DNA from 4 places in the Enterobacter sp. TMH.L2 genome. Region 2 is predicted to be linked to each of the others. Evidence: predicted binding sites of a transcription regulator. Region 2 holds the regulator's gene; each other region holds the start of a gene.
The links. Region 2 encodes Fur, which represses iron uptake genes when iron is present. Its sites were predicted from a motif close to ATAATAATGAGAACNACTATCAA; they were not measured.

Region 1 (5,090 bases), 1.9 Mb from region 2:
AATACGCCAATAATAGCTGGGCGTAATTTTAGACATCAGCATGCCAAAATAATCTTCCCGCTCTTCGCTGGTGGTGATGGATTGTATTTCACCCGCCGCACGATTTTTCTTATTATTTGAAGCGCTAAACTCCTTGAGCATAACCAATACAGCACACAACAAAATCAAAATGGTGACAATAGAATAAAATATGCTGTGCATAAGAAACTCCTGTTTTTTTTATTTTTGAATTGAGGCATCATATCGCGAATCTCTGAACCTGAATATTGAACCGATTTCAAAGGATCACATTCGATGCTGCCTGAACACTTCTTACCACGGCGCTATCCCGTTGTTGCACCGTCAACGCTCCCTGCAGAAGCTGAAAATAGTACCACGTCGGAAGTCGTTCAGGACAAGATTTTAACGCTGGAAAAAAACATCCTGAGCGGCAGTCATTATGCCGGGCAGGCCAAAAACCGCCTGCTTGAAGAAACCGATCGTCATATTAAAGAGCGTCTGCTGTGCGCAGTTCGGATAGAGGCGTTACACGCCCTGATTGGCGAACTGGTTGAAAAAGAACTTATTAGTGCCGCCGATTTGCAGATGCTTATCGAAGACAAAACCGCCTGGGTGGGTAGCAAGGAGCAGGAAATTTGGGTTAATCAAATGACCCAAGAAAAACCCTGGCCATTATGCTATTCAATTGAGGAGTAGTGCTATGGCAGAACCTCTAAAAAAACAGCCCTTGTTAATTAGCGCTGATGAAAATAAAGACCATGAATTTACGTTAAGTAAAAATATAGCGATTCTGGTTCGCCTTAAGAATGAAAATATCACCCGTAATACGCAGGAAGTTACGGATATTACTTCGGCGCTTATCGACCTGAAGTGGATGAATCGCCGTGAAATCTTCCCGTGGCGTGCCAAAGAAGAGGTGTATGGGGCGGTGCTGGAGGAGATCCTCAGCCATCATCCAAAGCTTAAAGAGCAGATTCTTAAGCGGCTGGAAGGGCATTATCAGCGCCTGAAAGAGCAGGAAGCCCAGACGCTGTCGATGACCCGTGGTCTTGCAGAGAAGACGTGGAAGAGTTCTACGCTGTGAGTGGGGTTTGCCTCTTCCCCTGGCCCTCTCCCCAGTGGGGCGAGGGAATATAAAGAGTAATAAAATTTAACGATTTCTCTCTTTGGCTGTCTGTTAGTCACAAATAAGCTATATGAAGGTTCAGCTAAGGTTCCGTTCACCTCAAGCACAGCTTTATATGCAGCCCCCAAACTTGTGAACGACTCGGTGGAGTCACCGTCACTCCCCCGAGACCCCGGACTCCCGGCCAAATAAATCGACCGCTGAAGCGGCAGACCTCCGTTTTATCTCCCAGTCCTGGGTCGGCTGAGATGCGCTCCCGACGCTCTCAGCCTCCGGCCGCTCCCGGCGTCCGGACCCTGGCCAGTCGGAGAGAAAACGGTGGCGATTTAAGCCGGAACCGAGCCTCGCTTTAAGCTCAAAGCAACGCTGAACGCAACAGTCGCTGCAAGTCACACCGCCACGCCCTTGTCCCCGGCTCTCATCGCCCCAGGCTATGACCCAACTCAGGCGGGGTTGAGCTGTCGGGAACAGCGAAAGAGAGCGATCGTCAGGAACGAATCGCGAACGACCCCGAATGTTTGGGTGATAGCCGGTGGGTTTACCGCTTCAGCGGCGATGAGCTCGCCGGGCGCCGGGGCTGTTCGGGGGATGGCGTTATTCCCCGGACACGTTCACCGTGCTCTGAACGCGCAGGGGAAAAAGATTTACGGGTGAACGTAACAACTACGGAGAGAATAAACTTGAGTTGTTTTCACCCTCTCCCAAGAGGAAGAGGGCCGTGATGAGGGTCATCCCCACTTACTTCGCTTTCGTGACTTCCTGGCCGACCAGGCCAATCTTCAAATACCCTGCCTGGTGCAGCGTATCCATCACGTCCATCAGCGTTTCGTAGTCCACCGTTTTGTCCGCGCGGAAGAAAATGGTGGTGTCTTTTTTCCCTTCGGTTGCGGCAATCAGCGCATTGACCATCGACTCTTTGGTTACCGGGTCATTACCGATAAACATCGAATGATCGGCTTTTACCGACAGATAAACCGGCTTCTCAGGGCGTGGCTGTGGTTCACTGCTGGAGGCCGGAAGGTTAACCTTCACGTCCACCGTTGCCAGCGGCGCCGCCACCATGAAGATGATCAGCAGCACCAACATCACGTCGATAAACGGCGTAACGTTGATTTCGTGCATTTCACCATTGTCATCGAGGTTTTCGTTCAGACGCATTGCCATGGGGCATTAACCTACTCGCAGTTGCTGGGTATTACGCACCGGACGCGGCTGAGCGGTACCATCCAGGTCCAGATCGCGGCTTTGCAGCAGCAGAACCTGCGCGGCAACGTCGCTGAGGCTGGCTTTGTAGCTGCCGATCATACGCGCGAAGATGTTATAGATAACCACCGCCGGGATGGCAGCAACCAGGCCGATTGCCGTCGCCAGCAGCGCTTCTGCGATGCCCGGGGCAACGACCGCCAGGTTAGTGGTTTGGGATTGAGCGATACCGATGAAGCTGTTCATGATGCCCCAAACGGTACCAAACAGGCCGACGAACGGTGAAATCGCACCGATGGTGGCCAGGAAACCGTTACCGCGCCCCATGTGACGCCCAACGGCGGCCACGCGGCGCTCAAGGCGGAAGCCGGTACGATCTTTAATGCCTTCGTTATCTTCCACGCCGGCTGAAAGTTCCAGTTCGTTCTGGGCTTCGTTGATTAACAGCGTGCTCAGGCTTTTACTGTCAAAGGCTTCTGCCGCGCTGCTCGCTTCGTTCAGGGAGCGCACGTTAGCCAGCTGCTGCTGCTCTCGCTTGAGGCGACGTTTCTGGGTGATCAGCTCCACGCTCTTACTGAAAAAGATGGCCCAGGTGACAACAGAGGCCAGAATCAGGCCAATCATCACGATCTTCACTACGATGTCAGCATGTTGATACATGCCCCAAACGGACAGATCCGTCTGCATCAGATTACTCGTCACGTCTTACGCTCCAGCGAGAAATAAATGTCAAAACTGAGACTAATATATCAAAAAACTATCGAATTGATAGTCGTTCTCATTAGTATTTGCAGACTGCCGGAAATTGTTGAAGCATTCCTTGCGCTTACGCAGGAAAAGCGCCCACATGGCGAAATGATGACTTTTTTCGCCAACCTGAGAAAACGGCATGATGCCCTTTGCCCATTCTGTGTTAATTTACGTCCAGACATCCAGATGGTTAGACGGGGAAGCGGAAATGGCGGAAAAACACATCGAAACGGCGCTGGTCAACGCCGGGCGCAGCAAGAAGTTTACTCAGGGTTCGGTTAACAGCGTGATTCAGCGCGCCTCCTCCCTCGTCTTTGAAAGCGTTGAGGCCAAAAAGCAGGCCACCGCTAACCGCGCTAAGGGCGAGCTGTTCTATGGCCGTCGCGGCACGCTGACCCATTTCTCGTTGCAGGAAGCGATGTGTGAACTTGAGGGCGGCGCGGGCTGTGCCCTCTTTCCCTGCGGCGCCGCCGCGGTGGCTAATACAATTCTGGCCTTTGTTGAACAGGGCGATCACGTTCTGGTGACCGAAACGGCCTATGAACCAACGCAGGATTTCTGTACCAAAATTCTCTCAAAGCTTGGGGTTAGCACTGGCTGGTTCGCGCCGGAGATTGGTGCCGATATCGCCAGCCTGATTCAGCCGAATACCAAAGTCGTTTTTCTGGAATCCCCCGGTTCTATTACGATGGAAGTCCACGATATTCCGGCGATTGTCGCAGCGGTAAGGCGCGTTGCCCCCGACGCTATCATCATGATCGACAATACCTGGGCGGCTGGCGTGCTGTTTAAAGCGCTGGAGTTCGGCATCGACATCTCCATTCAGGCGGGAACCAAATATTTAATTGGCCATTCGGATGCGATGGTTGGCACCGCGGTATCCAATGCCCGATGCTGGGATCAGCTGCGCGAGAATGCCTATCTGATGGGGCAAATGCTGGATGCAGACACCGCGTATATGACCAGCCGCGGTATTCGGACCCTGGGTGTTCGCCTGCGTCAGCATCAAGAAAGCAGCTTAAAAGTCGCCGAATGGCTGGCACAGCATCCGCAGGTTGAGCGCGTGAATCATCCAGCGCTGCCCGGCAGCAAAGGGCATGAATACTGGAAACGTGACTTTACGGGCAGCAGCGGGCTGTTCTCATTTGTGCTGAAAAAGCGGCTGAGTGATGAAGAGTATGAACAGTACCTCAATCATTTCGAGTATTTCAGCATGGCCTATTCCTGGGGCGGCTATGAATCGCTTATTCTCGCTAATCAGCCCGATGAGCTGGCGGAGCTCCGCCCGGCAGGCGGCGTCGACTTTAGCGGCACCCTGGTTCGCCTTCATATTGGCCTGGAAAACGTGGACGATCTGATGGCGGATCTGGAAGCGGGTTTCCAGCGTATTGCCTAAAAAATCCGTTTATCGGTAATCGTGGAACAGTTTTTTGCCATTATCGGGATTTTGTTGAGCCTGGGATCAAGGTGTCGAGAAGATTTTAGCAGTACAATGTGTAGAAATTAAGGTGAGCCTAAGTTGCGGGTGTAATACTCGGGGCGAACTCAATAAGCGGTTCCACAGGAATACCTATGGCTGTTATACAAAATATTGTCGAGGCGCTTTGGCATCACGATTTTGCCGCGCTGGCCGACCCCCATGTGATTGGCATTGTCTATTGCGTTATGTTTGCGACGCTGTTCCTGGAAAATGGGCTACTTCCTGCTTCATTTTTGCCGGGCGATAGCCTGTTGCTGCTCGCGGGAGCGCTGATCGCCAAAGGCGTGATGGGCTTTGTACCGACGCTGGTGATTTTAACCATCGCAGCCAGTTTGGGCTGTTGGCTTAGCTATTTACAAGGGCGCTGGCTCGGCAACACCCGCACGGTTAAAGGCTGGCTGAAACAGCTGCCAACTCAGTACCACCAGCGCGCCACGCAAATGTTTGACCGCCACGGTTTACTGGCGCTGCTCGCGGGCCGCTTCCTGGCCTTTGTTCGTACTCTGCTGCCTACCATGGCGGGGATTTCCG
Region 2 (5,090 bases):
ATCAGCCTTTATAAAGCGGCGGCCAAATTCAAATACGGCCCGGTTTGGGCTCGCGCAGGTTACATTCAGCCAACCGGTCAAACGCTGTTAGCACCACACTGGAGCTTCATGCCTGGTACTTATCAGGGGGCTGAAGCGGGAGCTGCATTTGACTACGGTGATGCCGGTGCGCTGAGCTTCTCCTACATGTGGACTAACGAGTACAAGGCGCCATGGCACCTTGAAACCGATAAGTTCTACCAGAACGATAAAAAGACCAAAGTTGACTATCTGCACTCCATCGGCGCGAAGTATGACTTCAAAAACGATCTGATTCTGGAAGCCGCATTCGGTCAGGCTCAGGGCTTTGTTGATCAGTACTTTGCTAAAGCCAGCTACAAATTCGACGTTGCAGGCAGCCCGCTGAGCACCAGCTACCAGTTCTACGGCACCCGTGATAAAGCCGCGAACAATACCATCAATGATATCTACGATGGCACCGCATGGCTCCAGGCGCTGACATTTGGCTATAAAATTGGCCAGGTCGACCTGCGTCTGGAAGGGACCATGGTGAAGGCAGAAGGCCAGCAGGGTTACTTCCTGCAGCGTATGACGCCAACCTACGCGTCTTCCAACGGTCGTCTGGATGTGTGGTGGGATAACCGCTCTGACTTCAACGCCAACGGTGAAAAAGCCGTGTTCTTCGGTGCAATGTATGACCTGAGCAACTGGAACCTGCCGGGTTGGGCAGTGGGTGCTTCTTACGTTTATGCATGGGACGCAAAACCATCTACATGGGCGCTTGATGCTTCCGGTAACCGCCAGGATCTCGCTTCTAACAAGATCAAAGAGTCTTCTTACAGCCTCGACGCCATGTATACCGTGCAGGAAGGCCGTGCGAAAGGCACGCTGTTCAAACTGCACTTCACTCAGTACGACAACCACTCCGACATCCCAAGCTGGGGCGGTGGGTACGGCAACATCTTCCAGGATGAGCGTGACGTGAAATTCATCGTGATTGCTCCGTTCACCATCTTCTGATGTGAAACCGGGCGCGCAAGCGCCCGTTTTTTTATAAGGAACCGAACATGAAAAAGATTCTGCTGATTACCGCCGCTGTATTCACGCTGTCTGCCTGCGTTCAACCTCCTGCACCTCCGGAAGATTCACGCCTGAAGCAGGCCTATAGCGCCTGTATCAATACGGCGGAAGGCAATCCGGATAAAATTGAAGCCTGCCAGAGCGTGCTGAACGTACTGCGCCAGGAAAAACAGCATAAAGCGTTTGTTGAGAAAGAGACGGTGAACGTGCTGGATTACCAGAAATGTATCCAGGCAAGAAAGAGCGGCAATGATGAAGCCGCGAAGGTACGCTGCGATAAGATTTGGCAGGAGATTCGCGCCAATAACAGCTGATAGCCTTTTTCAGTCAATAAAAAACCGGCAAGGGAAACCTGCCGGTTTTTGCTTTTAAACGCCACCGAAGCAGCGTTTGTTAATGCGGATTACTTATTTAGGATCGTGGGCCGTGTCGTCTTCGCGGCAGTCACCTTCAGCACAGTGTCCGTACAGATAGAGGCTGTGGTTAGTCAGGCGGATGCCGTGGCGCGTGGCAATTTCACGCTGGCGGGATTCAATAGAATCATCGCTGAACTCGATCACTTTACCGCAGTCGAGGCAGATCAGGTGGTCGTGGTGATGCTGCTGGGTCAACTCAAAAACGGACTTGCCGCCTTCAAAATTATGGCGGGTCACGATCCCTGCATCATCAAACTGGTTCAGCACGCGATAGACGGTCGCCAGGCCGATTTCTTCGCCCATGTCGATCAGACGTTTATATAAGTCTTCCGCGCTGACGTGATGATTTACCGGCTCTTGCAGCACTTCGAGGATTTTTAATCGCGGAAGCGTGACTTTCAAGCCGGCCTTCTTTAATGCGGTATTGTTGTCAGTCATGCGGAAAGTGTCCTGTTGCTTAACGATTCGCTCAAACTGCAGTGAGCGTAAAGAGTAATGCGTCTCATTATAGAACTGCTACTTCTAAATGGGAACCGCAAGTATGGTGCAAAATAAGGCTGAAAAATCGTGGCGGCGTCGCCATTTACAGTAATTATCAGCCAAGCTATCAGGAAGACATTGTACAGGGATGTACGAGAAAGTTACAAACTTGTAGCAATTATTTTCATTGCTACAAGCTATCAAGATGGCGCAAATGCTGTATTTGCGCCAGAGAAATCAGGCGTTAATGATATCCGACAGATTCAGTTCTTCAGAAACCTGTTTAACCCACTTCTCAACGCGCTCAGCGGTCAGTTCCGGCTGGCGATCTTCATCGATGGCCAGGCCGACAAAATTGTCGTCATCCGCCAGGCCTTTGGAGGCTTCGAAGTGGTAGCCCGCGGTTGGCCAGTGGCCCACAATCGCCGCGCCGCGCGGTTCGATAATGTCGCGAATGGTGCCCAGCGCATCACAGAAATATTCCGCGTAGTCTTCCTGGTCGCCGCAGCCGAACAGCGCCACCAGTTTACCGTTGAAATCGACTTCTTCAAGCGTAGGGAAGAAGTCATCCCAGTCGCACTGGGCTTCGCCGTAGTACCAGGTCGGGATGCCGAGCAAGAGAATGTCGAAACCTTCGAGATCTTCTTTGCTGCTTTTAGCAATGTCATGCACCTCAGCAACGTCTTTACCGAGCTGTTTTTGAATCATTTTCGCGATATTTTCGGTGTTACCGGTGTCGCTGCCGAAAAAAATGCCTACGATTGCCATGAGTAAAATAACCTCTTGAAACTTAATAGTATGCTGGCCGTTCAATGCCCACGTATAGGGCAATCATAGCAGAACAGCTCCAGCAGCGGAAACAGCTATCACGCCCGGGTGCACAGTCTGCAACATGGTTTTGCTCACCCTTTTGAGATTTCAGATAACCCGCAGGGTGGCTGAAGGCGTTACCCGAGATTTTTAAGCTGCTCGAGCAGCATCTCTTCGATCAGTTCGCTGCGGCTGATGTTACGGGCGTCAGCCAGCTGGTTGAGGGCATCGACCGCCTCGTTGTTCAGTTTTAGCTCAACCCGCTTCAAACCACGCACTTTATCGCGCTTCAGCTGATTGCGCTTATTGATACGCAATTGCTCATCGCGCGAGAGCGGATTAGTTTTCGGCCGCCCGGGGCGACGCTCGTCCGCGAACAGATCTAATGTAGTACGGTCCGTTTGTTCTTTTGCCATGATTAGAATACTGACAGGAAATTCTGGCTGCAGGGGCAGGGTGCCGGTGCAATTAAGCGCGCCATCATACATCAGCGCGCCATTCGCGCCAACGCGTTAGCGACTTCAGCTGCCCGGTCGGTCTGTTTTTAATCAGTTTTTCTACTCTGCGTCGATAAATCGGTGGATCGCCCGTAGAACGGCATCCGGTTTTTCCGCATGAACCCAATGACCCGCTCCAGCGATGACGTGAGCACGGGCCTGTGGGAACTGACTTAGCAGCGCCTCGCGGTGGCTTTCATCAACATATGGAGAATTCCCGCCGCGAATAAATAGTGCAGGATATGGCCAGGCCGGAACAGGCCGCCAGCCAACGATAGTTTCGTATTGCTGCCAAAGCACGGGCACGTTGAACTTCCACTCGCCGTCAGCAAAGGATTTCAGCAGAAACTGAATGACGCCTTCCTCAGCTACGTGGTCGCGCATGATTTGCGCCGCCTGCTGGCGAGTTTTTACGCCCGCTTCGGTGACCGCGCGAATAGCCGCGAAAATTTCGTCGTGACGGCGAACCTGATAGTTAACCGGCGCAATATCTATCATCACAAGCTTATCAATACGCTGAGGGGCTATTGCGGTAAGCGCCATCACCACTTTGCCGCCCATGGAATGGCCAATAAATGTGGCCTTCTCGATGCCGTATTCGTCCAGCGTGTCCAGAACGTCCCCGGCCATTGCGGCATAGCTCATATCATCACTGCGCGGTGACAGCCCGTGATTGCGCAGATCGATCTGCAGCAACGCATGATCTTTACCCAGATCACGTGCCAGGACACCCAGGTTATCCAGGCTGCCGAACAGGCCGTGGATCAGTACGATAGGGGAATTGCTATTCAATTGTTGCGCAGTTTGCAGGCGAGCATTTAATTTCATGGCAAAGTTCTTTATTTTGGTTCGTTTGGTTAGGGTATCATGTTGGCATTCTCGCGGGCGTGCGGCAAATATTCAGTTTACTCTGACTTTGAGTCGCCTCTCCTGTTCGCTGTTGGGATTTGACCCTATAATCCCAACGACTTGTATTCAGAAAAGATATCGCACTGGATTAAGATGAAAACAATCGAAGTTGATGACGAGCTTTACCGCTATATTGCCAGCCAGACTAAACACATCGGCGAGAGCGCGTCAGACATTTTACGGCGTATGCTTAAATTTACCGCCGGGCAAACACCAGCAGCCACTTCTACGCCCGCTGCGCCTGAGCGCGCTGCGGCTCCCGTTGTTGAAGAAAAACCTGCGAACACGGCTCGTAATCGCGTGCGTGCCGTTCGTGAGCTGCTGCTTTCCGACGAGTACGCTGCCCAGAATAAAGCCGTAAACCGCTTTATGATGGTGCTGTCCACGCTGTATATGCTGGATGCAAAAACCTTTGGCGAAGCCACTGAATCGCTGCATGGTCGCACCCGCGTCTATTTTGCTGGCGATGAGCAAACTCTGCTGGCAAACGGCAATCAAACCAAGCCGAAACATGTTCCGGGCACCCCATACTGGGTGATCACCAATACGAATACTGGTCGTAAATGCAGCATGATCGAACACATCATGCAGTCAATGCAGTTCCCTGCGGAGCTGATTGAAAAGGTTTGCGGCACTATTTAAAAACCTGGCGTCAGTAAGGAAGAGCCAATGGCTAACCACGATCGTGCGGGCCAACCTGCACAACAGAGCGACTTGATTAACGTAGCCCAGCTTACGGCGCAGTATTACGTGCTTAAGCCAGTGGTGGGGAATAGCGAACACGCGGTGAAATTCGGGACCTCCGGCCACCGCGGCAGTGCAGCACGGCATAGCTTTAACGAACCTCATATTCTGGCGATTGCGCAAGCTATCGCTGAAGAACGCGCAAAGAATGGGA
Region 3 (5,090 bases), 1.3 Mb from region 2:
CCTCCCTCTCCAACCAGTTCTGGAGCACGGACATGATGCAGCCTATCGCCAACCTGCCGGTGACCATTTTCAAATTTGCGATGAGCCCGTTTGCCGAGTGGCAACAGCTGGCCTGGGCAGGGGTGCTGATTATTACCCTCTGCGTGCTGCTGCTGAACATTCTGGCGCGCGTGATTTTCTCGAAGAGTAAACACGGTTAAATTTTACGGCGCGGCCCTCGCGGCGCCGGACGGAGATTAAGACACAGATGAGTAAGGTTGATTTAGCCCCAGGCAAAATCCAGGTTCGCGATCTGAACTTCTATTACGGTAAGTTCCACGCCCTGAAGAACATCAATCTGGATATCGCGAAGAACCAGGTTACCGCCTTCATTGGGCCGTCAGGCTGTGGTAAATCCACCCTGCTGCGTACCTTTAACAAAATGTACTCGCTCTACCCTGAGCAGCGTGCAGAAGGTGAAATCCTGCTGGATGGGGAAAATATTCTCACCCAGAGCCAGGACATCGCCCTGCTGCGTGCCAAAGTCGGCATGGTCTTCCAGAAGCCGACGCCGTTCCCGATGTCTATTTACGACAACATCGCTTTTGGCGTGCGTCTGTTTGAAAAGCTGTCCCGCAGCGACATGGATGAACGCGTGCAGTGGGCATTGACCAAAGCCGCGCTGTGGAACGAAACTAAAGATAAACTGCACCAGAGCGGCTATAGCCTCTCCGGTGGTCAGCAGCAGCGTCTGTGCATCGCTCGCGGCATCGCGATTCGCCCGGAAGTTCTGCTGCTGGATGAGCCGTGTTCCGCGCTTGACCCGATCTCCACCGGGCGTATTGAAGAGCTGATCACCGAGCTGAAAGAAGACTATACCGTAGTGATCGTGACCCACAACATGCAGCAGGCGGCGCGTTGTTCTGACCACACGGCGTTTATGTACCTCGGCGAGCTGATCGAATTCAGCGAAACCGATACGCTGTTTACTACGCCAGCGAAGAAACAAACCGAAGATTACATTACTGGCCGCTACGGTTGATTTGGAGAGCGCGATGGATAACCTCAACTTAAACAAACACATTTCTGGCCAGTTCAACGCCGAGCTGGAGTACATCCGTACTCAGGTGATGACGATGGGCGGGCTGGTGGAACAACAGCTCTCCGACGCGATCACCGCGATGCACAACCAGGACAGCGAGCTGGCGAAGCGCGTTATCGCCGGTGACCAGAAGGTCAACATGATGGAAGTGGCGATCGATGAAGCCTGCGTGCGTATCATCGCCAAACGCCAGCCTACCGCCAGCGACCTGCGCCTGGTGATGGCGATCATCAAAACCATCGCCGAGCTGGAACGTATTGGCGACGTAGCGGACAAAATTTGCCGCACCGCGCTGGAGAAGTTCTCCCAGCAGCACCAGCCGCTGTTGGTCAGCCTGGAATCGCTGGGGCGCCACACCGTGCAGATGCTGCACGACGTGCTGGACGCTTTTGCGCGTATGGATCTGGACGAAGCGGTGCGTATTTACCGCGAAGACAAGAAAGTTGACCAGGAATATGAAGGCATCGTGCGTCAGCTGATGACCTACATGATGGAAGACTCCCGTACCATTCCAAGCGTGCTGACCGCGCTGTTCTGCGCCCGCTCCATCGAGCGCATCGGTGACCGCTGCCAGAACATCTGCGAATACATCTTCTACTTCGTGAAGGGGCAGGATTTCCGTCACGTGGGCGGGGATGAGCTGGACAAGCTGCTGGCGGGTAAAGATCCGAAAGAGTAAGCATTTCCGTTCCCTCTCCTTTTAGGAGAGGGGTCGACGCTTCTTTCCCCCCTCTCCCCTTTGGGAGAGGGCTGGGGTGAGGGGCCGTTACTTCCCGAACAAACGCCGAGAATTATCCTCGATCTTCCCTGAAATTCTGCGCTTCTGCATTGTTCTGCTCCAGCTTACCGACAACCCAGCCGCTGACAAAAGCCGATGATACTGTGAATCATCAAATGGCATATGCCAGGCAATGGCGATAGCTTCTGCCACCGTCACGTCGCTAACGCGAGAGGCCAGTTCCAGCGGTGCATCGGCGGAAACATTCCCCGCCAGAATCACGCGATAAAGCCAGCCGCAGTAGCCCGCTTCCTGCATCCGCGTTGCCATATCCTCTACGCCAAAATGGTAGTTCAGCTTAAAGCAGGGCGAACGAGGCTGAGTCACCTGAATCAGCGCTTCACCCCAGCGGTAAATATCCCCCATACAGACGTTCTTTTCCGTCATCCCTTCCGTGGACAGGTTTTCGCCGAAGGCCGGGGCGTTAAACAAATCGATTTTATCCGGGAAGAGTTGCGCCCAGTGCTGATAATGCTCGCGCGGATAGTGGCACAGCGCCCTGTCTGGCCCGCCGTGAATCACTTTCTCCGCCTGCTCGTCGCCCTCCAGCCCAAGCTCGGTCAGGCGAAGTTCGCCGTCCACCTGCACCTTGGCGATGGCGCTGGGCCGACTCCCTTCGTAAGCACGGATCTGACCAACGTAAACCTGAAGCGGATAGCGATGCATAAGCGACTCCCTGCGAAATAGACATAAAAAAAGCGAGCCATCAGGCTCGCTTCTCTAAGGTCGTATTGCAACCTTATTTTTTAGCGGCGAAACGTGCTGCTGCTTCGTCCCAGTTAACCACGTTCCAGAACTCTTTCGCGTAGTCCGGGCGACGGTTCTGGAATTTCAGGTAGTAAGCGTGTTCCCAAACGTCCAGGCCCACAATCGGGAAGCCGGAAGCGCCGGAGATAGCTTCGCCCATCAGCGGGCTGTCCTGGTTTGCAGTAGAGACTACAGCCAGTTTGTCGCCTTTCAGTACCAGCCACGCCCAGCCGGAGCCGAAACGGGTAGCGGCTGCTTTTTCGAACTCAGCTTTGAACGCGTCAACGCTGCCGAAATCGCGCTCGATAGCGGCTTTCAGGTCACCTTTCAGCTCGGTACCTTTTTTCAGGCCTTTCCAGAAGAAGCTGTGGTTAGCGTGGCCACCGGCGTTGTTACGCAGTACGGTTTTCTTATCCGCAGGCAGCTGATCCAGTTTAGCGATCAGTTCTTCAGCAGACAGGCTGGCAAACTCAGGCAGGGATTCCAGCGCGGCGTTCGCGTTGTTGACATAAGCCTGGTGGTGTTTGCTGTGGTGGATTTCCATGGTTTCTTTGTCGAAATGCGGTTCCAGCGCGTCGTAAGCGTAAGGCAGGGATGGCAGTGTATAGCTCATATTCATCGTCTCCATTAACGTAGAGCGGCTGTAATGCTGTTAACGCCGCGTAATCAGTCGGTTCATTATAGTTAATTAAATGATATTGAAAATGTTTATCAATGCCGTACTTAGCGTGTGGTTATAACTTTTCTTCATGAAACCACGGCTTACGGCTATAACGCAGCGGGTAAAAAGCCATTTTCCCAGAGTAACGGCGAATTGTTACCCGGTCGTGACGTAACGGCATGAGAAGAACCTGAGAGGAGTACAAATTGTGATCGCCATCGGCGGCACTCGCTGAATTTTGCCAGCTTCATCGGGCGCGCGGCATTGCCCTGAAGGTTAGCCCGCAGCTCACTCTTTAGACTCGTTGACATTGCAGGCTGTCGCAGAGGCGACGGCCCAAAAACAGCGAGGGTTAATCATGAGCAATGCAATCACGATGGGGATCCTGTGGCATCTGATCGGCGCCGCCAGCGCCGCCTGTTTTTATGCCCCGTTTAAAAAAGTGCGGCACTGGTCATGGGAAACCATGTGGTCCGTCGGCGGGATTGTCTCCTGGCTTATCCTGCCGTGGGCGGTGAGTGCCGTACTGCTACCCGATTTCTGGGGTTATTACGGGTCGTTCAGCGTGGCCACGCTGCTGCCGGTGTTTTTGTTTGGTGCCATGTGGGGCATCGGTAATATCAATTATGGCCTGACGATGCGCTATCTGGGGATATCGATGGGGATTGGCGTCGCTATCGGCATCACGCTGATTGTCGGCACATTACTGACCCCGATCATCAATGGCAAATTTGCCATGCTGACGGATACGCCAGGCGGACGCATGACGCTCCTTGGCGTGCTGGTGGCGCTTATCGGCGTGGCTATTGTGACCTGGGCCGGGCTGCTAAAAGAACGTCAGATGGGGATTAAAGCAGAAGAATTTAACCTGAAAAAAGGGCTGCTGCTGGCGATGATGTGCGGCATTTTCTCCGCCGGTATGTCATTTGCGATGGATGCAGCGAAACCTATGCATCAGGCGGCGTCGAATCTGGGCGTCGATCCGCTTTATATTGCCCTGCCAAGCTATGTGGTGATCATGGGGGGCGGCGCCGTTATTAATCTGGGCTTTTGCTTTATCCGACTGGTAAAAGTAAAAAACTTGTCGGTAAAAGCCGATTTCTCGCTGGCAAAATCGCTGATTGTTACCAACCTGATTTTATCGGCACTTGGCGGCCTGATGTGGTACCTGCAATTCTTCTTCTACGCCTGGGGGCACGCTAAAATTCCGGCACAGTATGACTACATGAGCTGGATGCTGCATATGAGCTTCTACGTGCTCTGCGGCGGGCTGGTAGGGTTAATCATGAAGGAGTGGAAGTCCGCGGGGCGCAGGCCGGTTGGCGTACTGGCGATGGGCTGCCTGACGATCATTCTTGCTGCCAATATCGTTGGCCTGGGCATGGCGAACGGATGAGGCTCAACGAAAACGCTGGCGCCATAACCTTGGCGTCACGCCCGTCTCTTTGGTGAACACCACGGAAAAATAGTTACTGTCCTCGAAGCCGCACTGGGCGGCAATCTCGCTGATTAACAGCTCGCTGTGGCGCAGCAGATACTGCGCCTGGCAAATACCGAGCTGGCGCAGATACTGGTTTAGCGTCATGCCCGTTTGCTGGCGAAACAGGGAGCGCATCTGCCGCTCTGTCACCTGATGGTGGTGGCAAAACAGCCCGAAATCAAACGGCTCTTCAAGGCTGTTTCCCAGTGCGGCCATCAGCAGATCCAGCGTTTCACCCTCACGCAGGCTGGCGGCATCGGCCACCCGGTAGCGATGGCGGCGCAGGGTTATCAGCAGTTGTAAAAACAAGCTTTCCGACAGGCAGCGTGACAGGAGGTCCGTT
Region 4 (5,090 bases), 1.6 Mb from region 2:
CCTGCCAGGTTTCATCGGCGGCAGCGCCCAGTTCATCAAGCAGGTTAAAGCTTGCGGCATCAAACTCTTCATTGTGAATATCTTCGGCGGTATAGAGGGTATTTAACGTGCCGACCACCACTTCTTTGGCCATCGCACCGGTAAACAGCCCAACGGTAGCCTGCCAGTTGTCATCATGGACACCAATCGGCTTAAGCAGCGGCGTCAACACACGGCTGACGGAGGCAAGGGCAGAATCATTGATGCTATCTACTGGCTTGCCGCTAAAGGAGAAGCTGTTCAGGGCGCCGATGAAAATACTGACGATCACGATGACCTTCCCGGCGCGAAGCACGAAGCCTTTCAGGCGCTGCCAGGTCTGTAAAATCAGGCTCTTGAGGTGAGGGACGTGGTAAACCGGCAGCTCCATGACAAACGGCGAAGCTTCGCCGCGCATGATGGTGTGCTTCAGCATCAGGCCGGTGAGAATAGCCATGACAATGCCGAGAATATAAAGCGAGAACACCACCAGCGCGCCCTGCTGGCCGAAGAATGCGGCGGCAAACACTGCGAAAATCGCCAGGCGCGCACCGCAGGACATAAACGGCGCCATCATGATGGTCATCAGCCTTTCGCGCGGCGCATCAAGGGTACGGGCGCCCATGACCGAAGGCACGTTACAGCCGAAGCCGACAATCAGCGGCACAAAGGATTTACCCGGTAAACCCAGCGACTGCATCAGGCGATCCATCACGAAGGCTGCTCGCGCCATATAGCCGGAATCTTCGAGGAAGGAAAGGAACAGGTACATCATGCCGATTTGCGGCACCAGCGGCAGCACGGTATTGATCCCGCCGCCAATCCCCTGGGCCAGGAAAATCGTCAGCCATTCAGGGAAGTGCAGCGTATAACCGAGCCACTGGATGCCGTGAATGAATATCGCCACCGAGCCGCCATCAAAAATAGGCTGCAGCGCGCCGCCGATGTTAATCGCCAGCAGGAACATCAGATACATCACCAGCATGAAGATTGGCAGGCCGAGGTAACGATTGAGGATGATTTTATCCATCGCCACCGTCAGCCGGTTGGGTTCGGCTGTCAGGCTATTGCTAACCGCGTCGCAAATGGAAGCGATGCTTTGGTAACGAGCATCTGCGATCAGCAGCGCGGGATCGTCAATGGTCTCAGCCAGGCGCGCGCGCGCCGAGTCAAGTTTGTCTGTGGCATTGCCCGCATACGCGAGGCTGTAGATATCCCCTTCCAGCATCTGCAGCGCCAGCCAACGGCGCTGCGTCACCGGCATTTCCTGCGGCATATCCTCGGCCAGCTTTTTTGCCTCTTGCAGCAAAATCTGCGGATAGTGCACCAGCTCGTTTTTCTCGTTGGGCTGCTTGCGGTCAATGGCGAGTTTCAGGCTTTCAATACCGCGCCCGCGAGTAGACACCAGCGGCACGACGGGACAGCCGAGACGGGCGGCCAGCGCGTCGATGTCGATGCGAATTGCCTGTTTCTCGGCAATATCCAACATATTGAGCGCCACCACGCACGGGATGCCCAGCTCGAGTAGCTGGAGCGTCAGGTAGAGGTTACGCTCAAGGTTAGAAGCATCCACTACGTTGATTAACAGATCGGCATCGCCGCTCAGGATGTAGTGGCAGGCGATTTGCTCATCAAGCGAAGTTTGTGACGAAATGGTGGTGAGTGAGTAGGTGCCGGGTAAATCAACCAGCGTGACCTGGTGCTCAAGGGTGGAAAACTGACCTTCTTTGCGTTCTACGGTGACACCCGCCCAGTTCCCCACGCGCTGGCGGGCACCCGTCAACTGATTAAATAACGTGGTTTTACCCGAGTTAGGATTGCCGATTAAACCTATGGTTAAGTTTTTCATTTTATTCGTAAACTTCGTTGAATGTGCAAAATAACGCGAACGTTTCCCCGCCGTTACGCCACGGCTTCGATATTGACCAGCGCGAGATCTTTTTTGCGCAGTACCAGGCTTACGCGGCGCGTTTCAATATGAATAGGGTCGCCGAGAGGTGCCACGCGGACGACGTTGAATGAGGAACCCGGCAACATGCCAAGGGACAATAATTTTTGGCGATAAGCCGGACTGATTTCACTGGCGAAGCCGGTAATTTTCCACGCGCTATTCGGTATGAATTGCATAAGACCTACTTAGAGCTGGGCTCTGCATTGACGCTGACTGAATGATCGTTTTATTCACGAGCGATGCGTGTAATAAAAACGAATTAAGCTATCGGAAGAAAGAGAAGAAATATCGTTCAATGCAATGATAATGAGAATGGTTACTGTCGACAATATTTATTTTTCTGAGTGAATTTAACCAAAATAGGAATTTTTCTGGCTGATTTAGTGGGGTTGCTTTTAACGAGCAGAAGAAAGTGGTTTCTTAATTGCATGAAAAATAGAGTAATGGCTTCTCTTTGGTGAACGATGAATGTTATTTCGTTATTGCCGATGTTACAGGGATGATAATTGCTGGTTTCATGGCGGGGTAGATATTGAAAATTGATTTAGATCAAGAGTAGGTTATTTTTCTGCTTTTTGTCGGCGATGGAAAAAATAAGACCTCTCCCCGAAGGGAGAGGTCAGACAATTAACGCTTCTTGCCCATCGCAGCGGCCAGCGCATCCATCATCGCGCTATTCCCACCGGCGGCATTTTCACGCCCGCGCGGTTTTTGTTGTGCTGTTGGCCTGCCTTTTTGCTCGCGAGGTGCGTTGCCACCCCCATTACCGCGACGGCTGCCACCTTCGCCAGGCTGTTCATCAAGGCGCATGGTCAGGGCGATGCGTTTCCGCTGCAGGTCCACTTCCAGGACTTTGACTTTAACGATATCGCCCGCTTTCACCACTTTGTGCGGATCGTCGATGAATTTGTCCGACAGGGACGAGATATGCACCAGGCCGTCCTGATGTACACCGATGTCGACAAATGCGCCGAAGTTGGTGACGTTCGTCACCGCGCCTTCCAGCAGCATGCCCGGCGTCAGGTCGTTCATGGTTTCCACGCCTTCAGCAAACTGTGCGGTCTTAAACTCAGGGCGCGGGTCACGGCCCGGTTTTTCCAGCTCTTTAATAATGTCCGTCACGGTAGGGACACCGAAACGCTCATCGGTAAACTGGCTGGCCTTCAGATCGCGTAATTCGCTGCTGTTGCCCATCAGGTCCTGCAGCGCCTGCTGAGTGGCGGCCAGAATACGTTCGACCACCGGATAGGCTTCCGGGTGTACGGTAGAGGCATCCAGCGGGTTATCGCCGTGGTTGATGCGCAGGAAGCCCGCACACTGCTCAAAGGCTTTGGGCCCCAGGCGGCTGACTTTCAGCAACTGCTGGCGGTTCTGGAAGCGGCCATTTTCGTCGCGCCAGTTGACGATGTTCTGCGCCATCATGCGGGTCAGGCCAGCCACGCGGGTCAGCAGCGGCACGGAAGCGGTGTTGAGATCCACGCCAACTGCGTTCACGCAGTCTTCGACGACTGCATCCAGTTTTTTCGCCAGCTGAGTCTGGCTGACGTCGTGCTGGTACTGGCCCACACCGATAGATTTCGGGTCGATTTTCACCAGCTCGGCCAGCGGATCCTGCAGACGGCGGGCAATCGAGACCGCGCCGCGAATAGACACGTCCAGATCCGGGAATTCCAGCGCCGCCAGCTCGGAAGCTGAGTAAACGGAAGCGCCGGCCTCGCTGACGATCACCTTCTGGGCGGTGACTTTCGGGAACTGTTTTTGCACATCCAGGAAGAAGCGCTCGGTTTCACGGGATGCGGTACCGTTGCCGATAGCGACCAGCTCGACGTTATGTTTTTCACAAAGGGCAGCCACGGCCACGGCGGCTTTCGCAGCCTGACCGGTATGCGGATAAATAGTATCGGTTGCTACCAGCTTGCCGGTGGCGTCAACCACCGCGACTTTTACGCCAGTACGCAGGCCCGGATCGAGGCCCATGGTGGCGCGCAGGCCAGCCGGGGCCGCCATCAGCAGATCGTGAAGGTTGCGGGCGAAAACGTTGATGGCTTCATCTTCGGCGCGTTCGCGCACGGTGCCCATCAGCTCGGTTTCAAGGTGCATTAACACCTTGATGCGCCAGGTCCAGCTCACCACGGCCTTACGCCAGCTGTCGGCCGGGGCATTGTTCAGGCGCAGATTCAGGTGAGAGATGATCAACTGCTCGCAGTAGCTCTCGCGCGGGGGCTCATCAAACTGCGGGTCGGCATTCAGCGACAGCTGTAAAATACCTTCGTTACGCCCGCGGAACATCGCCAGCGCGCGGTGAGAGGGAACGGTGGCAATGGCTTCGTGGTGGGCGAAGTAGTCGCGGAATTTCGCGCCTTCTTCCTCTTTACCGCTTACCACGGCGGAAACCAGATGCGCATTTTTCCACAAATAGTCGCGCACTTTTGCCAGCAGAGCGGCATCTTCGGCGAAGCGTTCCATCAGGATGTAGCGTGCGCCGTCCAGCGCGGCCTTGGTGTCGGTGACGCCTTTGTCGGCATCCACAAAGCGAGCGGCTTCCTGCTCCGGGTCGTGTGAAGGTTCGTTCCACAGCAAATCCGCCAGCGGCTCAAGGCCGGCTTCGATGGCGATTTGCCCGCGGGTACGGCGCTTGGGTTTATACGGCAGGTAAAGGTCTTCGAGTTCGGTTTTGCTCAGCGTGCCGTTGATGGCACCGGCAAGTTCGTCACTCAGTTTACCCTGCTCGGCAATAGACTTGAGGATGGACTGACGGCGCTCTTCCAGCTCGCGCAGGTAGCTAAGACGAGTCTCCAGTTGACGCAGTTGCGTGTCATCCAGACCGCCGGTGACTTCCTTACGATAACGTGCAATAAACGGCACGGTATTCCCTTCATCCAGCAGGCGAACGGCGGCTTCCACCTGTTCGTTTCTGGCCTGAAGCTCACCCGCAATAATGCGGCAAAGCGAATCATTCATCATGGCTTTTCATCTGTGTAGTACGGAAAATTCAGCAAACAGTTATACGGATCGGGGCGCGAAAATGCCAGCCGACGACCCACGGATATTGGGTTTCAGACAGTTCTGTGCACATTACTCGGGTTTAGGGTACTCAATTTCATTGACGTACCACTGCGCT

Region 1: exbB (tol-pal system-associated acyl-CoA thioesterase) is a predicted target of Fur. The motif match lies at 3,095-3,117, and genes of this name have one in related genera.
Region 3: sodA (superoxide dismutase [Mn]) is a predicted target of Fur. The motif match lies at 3,299-3,321, and genes of this name have one in related genera.
Region 4: feoA (ferrous iron transporter A) is a predicted target of Fur. The motif match lies at 2,270-2,292, and genes of this name have one in related genera.

Annotation. Positions count from the first base shown of each region.
Region 1 is NZ_CP193791.1:525,692-530,781, reverse strand. It holds gene ACREYP_RS02650 (ESA_00282 family adhesion-associated protein) at 1-201, opposite strand, end outside; gene ACREYP_RS02645 (hypothetical protein) at 295-696, shown strand; gene ACREYP_RS02640 (hypothetical protein) at 701-1,084, shown strand; gene exbD (TonB system transport protein ExbD) at 1,865-2,290, opposite strand; gene exbB (tol-pal system-associated acyl-CoA thioesterase) at 2,297-3,031, opposite strand; gene metC (cystathionine beta-lyase) at 3,288-4,475, shown strand; gene yghB (DedA family general envelope maintenance protein YghB) at 4,652-5,090, shown strand, end outside.
Region 2 is NZ_CP193791.1:3,406,275-3,411,364, reverse strand. It holds gene chiP (chitoporin ChiP) at 1-1,020, shown strand, start outside; gene ACREYP_RS16440 (ChiQ/YbfN family lipoprotein) at 1,068-1,394, shown strand; gene fur (ferric iron uptake transcriptional regulator) at 1,488-1,934, opposite strand; gene fldA (flavodoxin FldA) at 2,214-2,744, opposite strand; gene ybfE (LexA regulated protein) at 2,924-3,202, opposite strand; gene ybfF (esterase) at 3,344-4,111, opposite strand; gene seqA (replication initiation negative regulator SeqA) at 4,286-4,834, shown strand; gene pgm (phosphoglucomutase (alpha-D-glucose-1,6-bisphosphate-dependent)) at 4,862-5,090, shown strand, end outside.
Region 3 is NZ_CP193791.1:4,674,560-4,679,649, forward strand. It holds gene pstA (phosphate ABC transporter permease PstA) at 1-200, shown strand, start outside; gene pstB (phosphate ABC transporter ATP-binding protein PstB) at 248-1,021, shown strand; gene phoU (phosphate signaling complex protein PhoU) at 1,035-1,760, shown strand; gene yiiM (6-hydroxyaminopurine reductase) at 1,848-2,525, opposite strand; gene sodA (superoxide dismutase [Mn]) at 2,599-3,219, opposite strand; gene rhaT (L-rhamnose/proton symporter RhaT) at 3,626-4,663, shown strand; gene rhaR (HTH-type transcriptional activator RhaR) at 4,667-5,090, opposite strand, start outside.
Region 4 is NZ_CP193791.1:176,082-181,171, forward strand. It holds gene feoB (Fe(2+) transporter permease subunit FeoB) at 1-1,867, opposite strand, end outside; gene feoA (ferrous iron transporter A) at 1,921-2,145, opposite strand; gene ACREYP_RS00820 (Tex family protein) at 2,597-4,933, opposite strand; gene greB (transcription elongation factor GreB) at 5,045-5,090, opposite strand, start outside.